DNA from 3 places in the Alteromonas sp. ABV4_150 genome. Region 3 is predicted to be linked to each of the others. Evidence: predicted binding sites of a transcription regulator. Region 3 holds the regulator's gene; each other region holds the start of a gene.
The links. The regulator MetJ, encoded in region 3, represses methionine synthesis genes. The targets are predictions, from matches to a motif close to TAGACGTCTAGACGTCTA.
Positions count from the first base shown of each region.

Region 1: a site for MetJ is predicted at 1,775-1,792, ahead of thrA (bifunctional aspartate kinase/homoserine dehydrogenase I). Genes of this name have one in related genera too.
Region 2: a site for MetJ is predicted at 1,628-1,645, ahead of metA (homoserine O-succinyltransferase MetA). Genes of this name have one in related genera too.

Region 1 is NZ_CM149971.1:533,533-537,112, forward strand. It holds gene thrA (bifunctional aspartate kinase/homoserine dehydrogenase I) at 1-1,600, opposite strand, end outside; gene ACYX4M_RS02305 (excinuclease ABC subunit UvrA) at 1,980-3,580, opposite strand, start outside.
Region 2 is NZ_CM149971.1:2,769,924-2,773,503, reverse strand. It holds gene ACYX4M_RS12060 (homocysteine S-methyltransferase family protein) at 1-621, opposite strand, end outside; gene metA (homoserine O-succinyltransferase MetA) at 625-1,563, opposite strand; gene ACYX4M_RS12050 (DUF2802 domain-containing protein) at 1,685-2,119, opposite strand; gene ACYX4M_RS12045 (chemotaxis protein CheW) at 2,180-2,671, opposite strand; gene ACYX4M_RS12040 (chemotaxis protein CheW) at 2,689-3,489, opposite strand; gene ACYX4M_RS12035 (ParA family protein) at 3,497-3,580, opposite strand, start outside.
Region 3 is NZ_CM149971.1:2,113,355-2,116,934, forward strand. It holds gene metF (methylenetetrahydrofolate reductase) at 144-1,031, opposite strand; gene metJ (met regulon transcriptional regulator MetJ) at 1,192-1,524, shown strand; gene ACYX4M_RS09250 (malic enzyme-like NAD(P)-binding protein) at 1,599-2,834, opposite strand; gene ACYX4M_RS09255 (hypothetical protein) at 3,481-3,580, shown strand, end outside.

The DNA of each region.
Region 1 (3,580 bases), 1.6 Mb from region 3:
TCAATCCCTCGCTTGCCGATTCAAGCGCAGACTTCCAGTCACTGCTTAAATCGATACCTTGGCTGTTCAACAGCAATTTACGGCTATTGGCAATACCATAAACGCGCAGCTGAATATTGCGTTTTAAAAGTGCCGGCTGCTGCTTCTGAATTTGGCCTAGCAGTTCGGTTCCTACATTGCCACACCCCACTAGGAATACGTCTATGGTATGGCGATCAGAGAAAAAATTCTGGTGAATGACCTTTACTGCTTTCTTTGCACGCTTACTTTCAATTACCGTCGAAATGGAGCGCTCTGAAGAGCCCTGAGCAATAGCTACGTTGTTCACTCGTGCTTGCGCCAACGAGTTAAAGAATCGCGCTGCCAATCCTTTAGTTTGACGCATACCGTCACCAACCAAAGTAACAATGGCCAAGTCATGGCGCACTTCAATAGGGTCCAGCAGCTGGTTTTGTAGCTCTAGCGCAAATGCATCTTCAAGTAGCGTTAATGCGCGGCCGGCGTCTTTGCTTTGAATACAAAAGCTGATTGAGTATTCCGAAGACGACTGAGTAATAAGGCTAATTGAAATATTGGCGTTAGACATCACCTCAAACACACGACTCGCCATGCCAACCATGCCTTTAAGGCCAGGGCCTGCCACGTTGAACATAGTGACATTATCAAGCTGTGAAATACCTTTAACCGACGTCCACACCTCGCTTTTTTCATTACTGATTAGCGTACCAGGGGCTGCCGGGTTTAACGTATTTCTGATCAAACAAGGAATGTGGTGTTGGGCAATAGGGCCGATAGTTTTAGGGTGAAGTACTTTTGCGCCAAAGTAAGACAGTTCCATCGCTTCTTGATAGGTAAGCTTATCTAGCAGTACCGCACCTTCCACTTGGTTGGGGTCAGCGTTATAAACACCATCTACGTCTGTCCAGATTTCACAGCAGCTTGCGTCAATACAGGCTGCCAAGATAGCCGCTGAATAGTCAGAGCCATTGCGTCCTAGGGTTACTTTTTCGCCTGCTTCGTTTACAGCAACAAACCCCGGCATAACCAAAAATTCACTACCATCGCTAGGCACATCTGAAAAACGCGCTTTGCTTAACGATACGTCAGCAATACTGTCCAGGTAATCGCCCTCGGCAAGCACATATTTAACAGGGTCGATAACGCGATTTGCAATACCTTTGGCAGATAGCATAGCGCTAAATAGCGTCACCGAGATGTATTCACCAATACTTAGAATACCGGCAGCAACATTATCAGGTGCAACACCAAGCAGCTTAATACCTTCAAGGTGCTGCTTTAATACCGATAAGTGGCTAATGATAAATTCCACCACGCTTGCGTGCTCAAACCCGTCGAGCTCATCGTTCAGGTCGTTGGCAATGCCCGTAACCGTATCGTTCAACTTATCGAATAATGGCTGGAAATCTTCACCCGCGGCTGCTTGTTCACAAAGTAGTGAAAGCGCGTTCGTTACCCCCTTTGGGGCAGAAAGTACAACCGCAGCACCGTCGGTTTGGTGGGTTGCCGTGCTAATTTCCATAACGCGCATGTATCGCGGTGCATCGGCTAGAGAAGAACCCCCAAACTTTAAGACTTTCATATGCTGCTCCTTAAGGTTACGCATGCTAAAACGTGTGTAAAAAAAAGCCCGCTCTTTGTTAGGCGGGCTTTCGTTGTCTTTTGCTTACTTGCACTAGTCAGCGACCGCCCTTTTTAAGGTGGTAATTAACATAATGGTGGTGCGAGTAAGTAGAATCTTTTTCATACAAGCAATTTGCCGTATAGACGTCTATAAGTCAACCGCAGTTTTCACTACACTGTATTGCAAAATATGAAACACTCTTTAATTAATATTTCTTTTTGAGGTACAAATACAGTTTAAGCAGTTTCTAAATTGGCTTCCTTGTACTTAAGTAGCTTTAAACAACTACTTATTTCTAAGATCGTTCAAACAGAACTCATTCGGTAAATACCCTTCTTCAGGCCAAACTCGCCTTCAAAAATGGCGCTGTTGCACTTTGCTGAACTTTAGCAACGTCTTCAGGGTTACCTTCAGCAACTATTTCTCCTCCCTCATCACCAGCACCTGGCCCCATATCAATAATGTGGTCGCAAGCCCCAGCCACCTGCATATTGTGCTCAACCATCACCACCGTATTCCCCGCTTTAACTAACGTGCTTAAATGCTGCATAAGTAATGCAGTGTCTGAAAGATGTAAACCTGTTGTAGGTTCATCAAGCACGTATAGGGTATTAGCATTTTGAGCACGTTTAAGTTCTGACGCTAATTTAATGCGCTGCGCCTCGCCGCCTGATAATTCAGTGGCACTTTGCCCAAGGGTTAGATAGCCAAGCCCTACGTTCATTAGCGTTTTAAGTCCCCGCCTAATAACTTGATCACCACTAAATACAGATAGTGCTTCTTCAACCGTAAGCGATAATACATTAGCGATAGAATGCTCGTTGTAACCAACTTCCAGTACGTTATCGTTAAAACGCTGACCGTTACAAACGGTACAGGGGGAATAAACACTCGGCATAAACAGTAGTTCTACCGATACCACACCCAAGCCTTCACAATGTGGGCATCGCCCTTTTGCAACGTTAAACGAGAAATGACCCGCATCGTAACCACGGGATTTTGCTTCTTCGGTTGAAGCAAATAAACTTCTGATTTGGTCAAATATGCCGGTATAGGTTGCCAGTGTTGAACGGGGTGTCCTGCCGATGGGAGACTGATCGACCACAACTATACGACTTAACTCTTCAAGTCCGCTTTCAATAAAGCCTTGCTGCGGCTCACTTTCGTGTAAAAAAGTGTCTTGAGCGAGAAGAGAGTTGGCGTCGGTAAGCAGTTCTTTCGTTTTTCTCGTCTCTTTCGCTCGTTTCCCTTCTTTCTCAGCCGAACGTAAACCATCTTTGACTAACTCAACTAATGCTTGGCTAATCAAACTCGACTTTCCAGAGCCGGAAACGCCAGTGACGCAGGTCATCACACCAAGTGGAATATCAATATCAACATGGCTGACATTATTTCTGGACACGTCTTTTAAACCCAATACCCCTGATGATTTACGTTTTATACGCTGGCTTAGGGCTTTGTTGTTAAACACATAGTCTGCCGTTGGGGAGTTTTTAATGCTTGCCAGCTTCTTAACCGGCCCACTATAAACAAGCTCACCGCCGTTCACTCCAGCCCTCGGCCCTACGTCTACGACCCAGTTAGCGCCTTTGATAACGTAAGGGTTATGCTCGACAACAAGCAACGAATTTCCCGTTTCAGTAATATTGTGAAGCGCGTGAATAAGCCCTTCGACGTCGCGTGGGTGAAGACCTGATGAAGGTTCATCCATCACAAAGACAACGCCAAATAAGTTTGATTTAAGTTGTGTCGCCAGACGCAACCGCTGCAGTTCGCCTACTGAGATACTTGTTGTACTTCTATCTAACGAGAGGTAATGAAGCCCAAGCGCTATTATCGGTTTCACTCTTTCAATAATGTCGCCCGTAATATTGCGTATCACCTGACCACGCTCTGACGTTTCGCCTTTGACTGAATTTTTTAACGCCTGAAGCTTTT
Region 2 (3,580 bases), 660 kb from region 3:
TTTTTCAAATACCGACTCTACTGCAAATGCCGCCGCTTTCGCGTTTAACGTATCGAAGATAGTTTCAAGCATGATTAAATCAGCACCGCCTTCAATAAGGGCTTCAGTAGATTCGCTGTACGCTTCCACTAGTTCGTCAAACGTGACGTTGCGCTTACCTGGGTCATTGACATCAGGTGAGATGGAAGCGGTGCGGTTTGTTGGACCAAGTACACCGGCTACGAAACGGGGTTTCTCAGGTGTTTTTGCGGTGAATTCGTCGGCAGCTTTACGCGCTAACTTAGCCGCAGCCACATTAATATCCCGTGATTGAGCCTGCATATCATAATCGGCCATAGCGATAGTCGTCGCATTGAAGGTATTGGTTTCAATAATATCTGCGCCAGCTTCAAAATAATCACAGTGAATCTGATAAATAATGTCTGGCTGGGTAAGAACCAACAAATCATTATTACCCTTTACGTCGCAATGCCAGTCTGCAAACTGTGTCCCGCGGTAATCTTCTTCTTCCAACTTGTGGCGCTGGATCATGGTGCCCATCGCACCGTCTAGTATAAGAATGCGTTTTTTAGCGGCTTCTGTAAGCGTTGCCTGCGCGCTAGAAATTTCTCTTTGGCTCACGTGCTACCTCTTTGGCTGTGACTTTTCAGCAAGCTGACTTAAATCGTAAGGCGTGGTCTGATAAACATAATAATTCAGCCAGTTTGTAAACAATAGGCTGCCGTGCGAGCGCCACTGTACTATAGGAGACTTGGCTGGATCATCCCCTTCAAAATAGTTTTTCGGCATTGCTGGAGTTTGACCCGCGGCAATGTCCCGTAAGTATTCGTCTTTAAGCGTATCAGGGTCATATTCTGGATGGCCTGTTACAAACACCATTCGCTTGTCTTCTGACGCTACGATATAGGCACCCACGTCCTCAGATTCTGCCACAACGCTAAGGCCTTCAACACTGTTATACAGAGAAGTATCGATATGCCCGTAGCGAGAATGGGGAGCGTGAAAAGTTGGGTCGAAGCCTCTTAAAAGCTCATTGTTCGGGTCGTTCACTTTATGTTGAAAAACTCCTGAAAACTTTTCATCTCTAATCTTTCGAGTTATGCCGTAAAAGTGATACATAGCAGCGTGAGCAGCCCAGCACAAATACAGAGTAGAGTTAACGTGTCGCTGCGCCCATTCCAATATCGTGGTCATGGTCTCCCAATACTTCACTTCTTCATAGTCGATAAGCGCTAGAGGGGCGCCGGTTACTATAAGCCCATCGTATTTTTTATTCGCGACCGCTGAGAAGTCGTGATAAAAGGCATCCATATGTGATTGCGGGGTATTTTTTGGCGCTTGATTATCAATTCGAATCAAATCTACGTTTATTTGTAGCGGCGTATTTGACAACAGGCGAAGCAACTGCACTTCTGTTTCTATCTTATTCGGCATCAAATTAAGAATGCCGACTTCAAGAGGACGAATATCCTGATTAGCAGCCCTGTCCATGTCCATGGTAAAAATATTTTCACCTAGTAGTACGTTCTGCGCGGGTAACTGCTCAGGAATACGAATTGGCATAGAGGACTCCAGTGATAAATTACAATATCTGTATTGTGTCTATAACTGGCGATATGTCAACATCTTTACGTCTAGACGTCTAAACGTTTTTTTTTAAAACGTACTTACTGAAGTAAGATAACTAGCTGTTTTGCTTGTGCACCATAACTAACATCTCAGCTTCAGCGCGAGGTATATCACAGGCTTCGATGATCTCGTCGATACTGGCGCCTTGCTTAACAAGGTCTGCCGCTCTTTGATATAGCCGCAACGAGGGGTCTTGGAGCTTGAGCTCACGAAGCTGGTTTTCAAGGTCAGTTTGTTTCTCGTCTAGCTCTTGAAGGTGGCGAGTAATAACTAATGTACGAGCTTGGGCTTCAGTTTGTTGATTATTTGCGTTTTTAGCAAGCGCTTCAATGCGCGCAATGGCCGACACACAGTTCTGCTCACTTTCACTTAATGATGCGCGCAAATGTTTAATCTGTGAGTACAAAATACTCATAGCAACAACAAGTACAACAATTCCGACGCACAAGATAAGTTCAATTAAGGTAGGTGCAGCAAGCTGCCAATCCATGGACGTAACCCTTGGGGAAATCTAGGCGGCATTAACAATATATACCGCCTATTCATTTATTTAGATATTACTAAGCTCATCCCACTCTTCGTCGCTTAGCAATTTATTAAGGTCGACCAGAATAAGCAGCTCGCCATCGCGGTTGCTTACACCCTGTATAAACTTAGCACTTTCCTCAGTACCAACGTTAGGCGCACTGTCAATTTCTGAAGATTTCAGGTACACCACTTCGGCTACACTATCCACCAAAATACCGACAACCTGTTCGTCAGATTCAATAATCACTATACGTGTATTGTCCGTGATTTCCGTTGGCGGTAGCCCAAAACGTGCGCGGGTATCAATGACGGTTACCACGTTACCACGCAAGTTTATTATACCAAGCACATAATCAGGCGCGCCGGGTACAGGGGCTATTTCGGTATAACGCAAGACTTCTTGTACTTGCATTACGTTAATACCGTAAGTTTCTTCACCTAAGCGATACGTTACCCATTGAAGGACTTCGTCGTTGCTGTCAGTAGCGTTATTATTCATTCTTTCGTCGCTCATGAACCTGGCTCCCAATACTATGGCGTCTGGTCGTTACTGCCTAAGCCTCTGTTAAGCATAGATATTAATTCTTCAACGTCAATTAACGCGCACATTTTTTCTTTAACCATCCCTGCTAACCAGGGACGCTTACCTGTGGACTCGCGCCATTTTACGTCATCGGTAGTCAAATTGACCGTGTTTACAAGCTTTTCGCTTGCTAATCCCCACGCACTCTCTCCTAACATTATAAGATATCGGTAGTTGAGCGATTGTGCGAGATTTTCGTCGTATTTTTCTGGCATTACCCATTTTGCAGAATCTACAACATTTAGTTTAGACTCTCTGTGCAACATTACACCCATAAACCAGTCAGGTTTTCCAAATAAGGGGCCTATTTTTTCAATTTGATGGATACCACCTAGCGATGTTAGGGGTACCGCAAGTGTTAGCCCTGCAACCTCAAAGAATAGCGCCTGAAAACGAAAACCGAGAGTATCCTTTAGTGGAGTTTTTAACTTCTCAGGAGTACTTAACTCACTTTCTTGTTCCGATTGAGCAGGGACGTCAGCGAACGAATGCTGTTTTTCACTTACACTCGTTTGTGAATTCTGACTTTCAATTAACGAAGAGGCCTCTTGTGCTAACACTTCTTCATCATTGACCAGCGGTTCGCTAGTTGTAGAAACAAGCGTTGACTCAGCCATTTGTTGAGAGGCTTGCTCAAGCAGTCTTGCCGTGCGCGCAGTAACATCCTCAGGAGCTTCAGGCTCTTTCAGAAGGCTGTCTAAATATGCCTCCATTACTTCTTCACGGGCAAATGGCGATTGCTTGCTCATGGTCTTGTTATTTCTCCAATACGGCTAACAGTTTATCGTAGGCATTTACACCTCTTGTCCTTGGGTAAGCAGCAGAGATAGGAAGCTGCAC
Region 3 (3,580 bases):
TCAATAGTTCAATTCATATTACAGCAAATGGTAACTGGCGTTGGCGTTACTGGCAAAAGGTTAATGTATTCTTTATACAACAAAGGCGCATGAAGTGCGCCTTTAGTCATCTACTCGTGTAGTCTTGTTATCGCTATACAAAATCAATCGCCTGAACGCACGCCCAACATGTGGCAGATGGCGTAGCTTAATTCACTACGGTTCAAAGTATAGAAATGGAAGTGTTTTACCCCTTCTTTAGCTAGTACTTTAACTTGGTCCATAGCAATGTTAGCGCCTATTAAATTACGGGTGGCTTGGTCATCGGCATCAAGGCCGTCGAACATTTTGTGCAACCATCCCGGTACATGAACATTTGTGAACCCCGCGAATTTCACAAGTGTTTGGTAGTTGGTTACCGGCAATATACCCGGAACGATATCTAAGTCGACACCAGCTGCAGCAGCGCGGTCTCTAAATCGCAGGTAAACACTTGTGTCGAAGAAGAACTGGGTTATCGCTTCGGTAGCGCCAGCTTCGGCCTTGCGTTTAAGATTTAGCAAGTCGAATTGCGCATTTGGCGCTTCAGGGTGTTTTTCCGGGTAGGCAGCAACTGATATATCAAAATCGGCAACGTCTTTTAGCAAGGCAACAAGATCAGAGGCATACATCTCTGTTTTTTCTACCCCTGGCGGTAAATCGCCACGAAGCGCAACAATACGGCGGATACCTGAGTCCCAGTAGTCTTTTGCAATTTGCTTAAGCTCATCACGGCTAGCATCAACACAGGTCAAGTGAGGAACCGCCGCGACACCGGTTTGCTGCTGAATGCGTTTTACTACGTCGTGGGTTCTGTCACGCTCACCGCTATTCGCGCCGTAGGTTACCGACATGTAGCTTGGCTTTAGCGGCGCTAGACGTTCAACTGACTTCCACAGGGTCTGTTCCATGGCTTCCGTTTTAGGCGGAAAGAATTCAAAAGATACATCAATATCACGCAGTTCCGACAGGGACTGGTTTAATGCATCGATACCTTGTGCGTAAGAAACCATGGTTTATACTCTCAAAAATGTAATCTTATAGACGTTTAGACGTCTAAATTAAAGAATATATGTCTAGACGTCAAGAGGTTTACACTGCTCAATTGACCTTTTCGTGAACTTGTTTAGAATTTCTCTTCATAATATAAAAAGAGTAGACCGAGTTATTACAATGGCAGAATGGAACGGTAAATATATTCACCCCTACGCAGAGCATGGGAAAAAGAGCGAACAGGTAAAGAAAGTCACTGTATCTATACCTATTAATGTGCTTAAAGCGCTTACTGATGAGCGCACCCGCCGCCAGATCAATAATTTGCGCCACGCCACTAACTCGGAACTGTTGTGCGAGGCATTTTTACACGCGTTTACCGGGCAACCTTTGCCTAACGATGACGACTTACGTAAAGACAATCCTAATCGAGTGCCGGCTGAAGCAAGGCGTATTATGGAAGAAATGGGTATTGACCCAAGCTTCGAAAATGATGTGTCTCAAGACGACTGATATTTAGTATTAAAGAGAAACGGCGCTGTGTTGTAAGTGATAATCTTCAACACAGCGCCGTTTTTTATTTACTTTTATTCTTCTGGGCTTTCAGGCACTCGTGCAACGCCCGACTCAATAGCCGCCTTAGATACCGCAGTAGCGATACGTTCACATAAACGCGGGTCCATAGGTTTAGGAATAATGTACTCCTTACCAAATGTCAGGCTATCGCTTTTGCTCGCAGCTAATACTTCTTCTGGAACGGGTTCTTTTGTGATAGAGCGAAGGGCTTCAACCGCCGCCACTTTCATCTCATCATTAATGGCCGTCGCGCGAACATCAAGGGCGCCGCGGAAAATGAACGGAAAGCACAGTACGTTGTTTACCTGATTAGGATAATCCGAGCGACCAGTAGCCATAATTAGGTCTTTGCGTACTTCGTGAGCAAGTTCAGGCTTTATCTCTGGGTCAGGGTTTGAGCATGCAAACACAATTGGGTTCTCAGCCATCAAAGAAAGTGCTTCAGGCGGTAAAACATCAGGGCCTGATACACCAACAAAGATATCAGCGCCTTCCATTACGTCTTCAAGGGTGCGCTTATCGGTATTGTTAGCAAAAAGCTTCTTATGCTCAGTCAAGTCTTCGCGACGAGTGTGGATAACACCTTTTCTATCTAACATGTAGATGCGCTCGCGTTGGGCTCCACACTTAATCAATAGCTCCATACAGGCAACCGCTGCTGCGCCAGCACCCATGCAAACGATTTTAGCGCTCTCTATATTTTTGCCCTGAATCTCCAGCGCGTTAAGCATACCTGCTGCGGTTACAATAGCGGTACCGTGCTGATCATCATGAAATACTGGAATTTTACAGCGCTTAATCAACTCTTGCTCAATTTCAAAGCACTCAGGCGCTTTGATATCTTCTAGGTTGATACCACCGAACGTATCAGCAATATTTGCTACAGTATTGATGAATTCTTCTGTAGTACGATGTTTTACTTCAATATCAATAGCATCTAAACCAGCAAAGCGTTTAAACAAAAGCGCCTTGCCTTCCATGACAGGTTTTGAAGCTAATGGGCCTAAATTACCCAAGCCTAAAATTGCCGTTCCGTTACTAATAACAGCAATAAGGTTGCCTTTACCCGTATACTTATAGGCATTATCTGCATCTTCGGCGATTTCTCTCACCGGTTCGGCGACGCCTGGGCTATAAGCAAGAGCAAGATCGTCGACGCTATCGGCAGGTTTAGATAGCTCTACGCGGATCTTTCCAGGTGTGGGTTTGGCGTGATAGTCGAGTGCGCGTTGTCTAAAATCTGACATGTAAAAAGGTATCCTTAGATGTAGGGTTCATCAGTGTTTACGTTCACGCTCTGTCGCTATTTTATTATCGTTGTAGTTATGGGTAGATAAACGTAAGCGCGTTACAACCAACTAATGACAAAAGTGATTATAAATAGTTGTTAGCACTGGTGTGGTATGTCGGAACTTGCAGACCTAGCGTTAACTCTGCGTGATTCTCCTCACATATCGCTGTTGATATTAGGCCTAACACGTAGGCCAAAATTTAAACACAAAAGCGCCACAAGTCTTAGTAATAGAGCATTATTCATAATATTAATGCTCACTATCAAAGTGCCGTTCGCAACTCTAACACAGCCAATCACTGTGTACATATCTGATCAGAATTATCATTTATCAATGTAGGTTAGGCATACTAATTAGACCAGTAAAATAAGCCTATAATTGCCATTCATAAAATTTATTTTTAACCCTGTTTTCATTCTGTTGGTGTATTGAAAGGCAGTGTGTTGATAGAGTGTTAGTGTGACTGATAGTCTATTAATCCATACCCGTAAAAACAGTTCTTAAAAATATGAATCCTAAAAACCGTCTTTTATTTTTAGGTTTTATATTTCTGATAAACTAGGATGAAAGGCCTCTCAGGATAGCTTTGAAGACAAAGAATATGACAGAAAGAAAACTAATCGCAGTGCTAACTGACGTGTGTGACAACGTAAAATCTGACGATAACGGATTCGTCTGGCTTACTCATCTTGGGTCTTGGA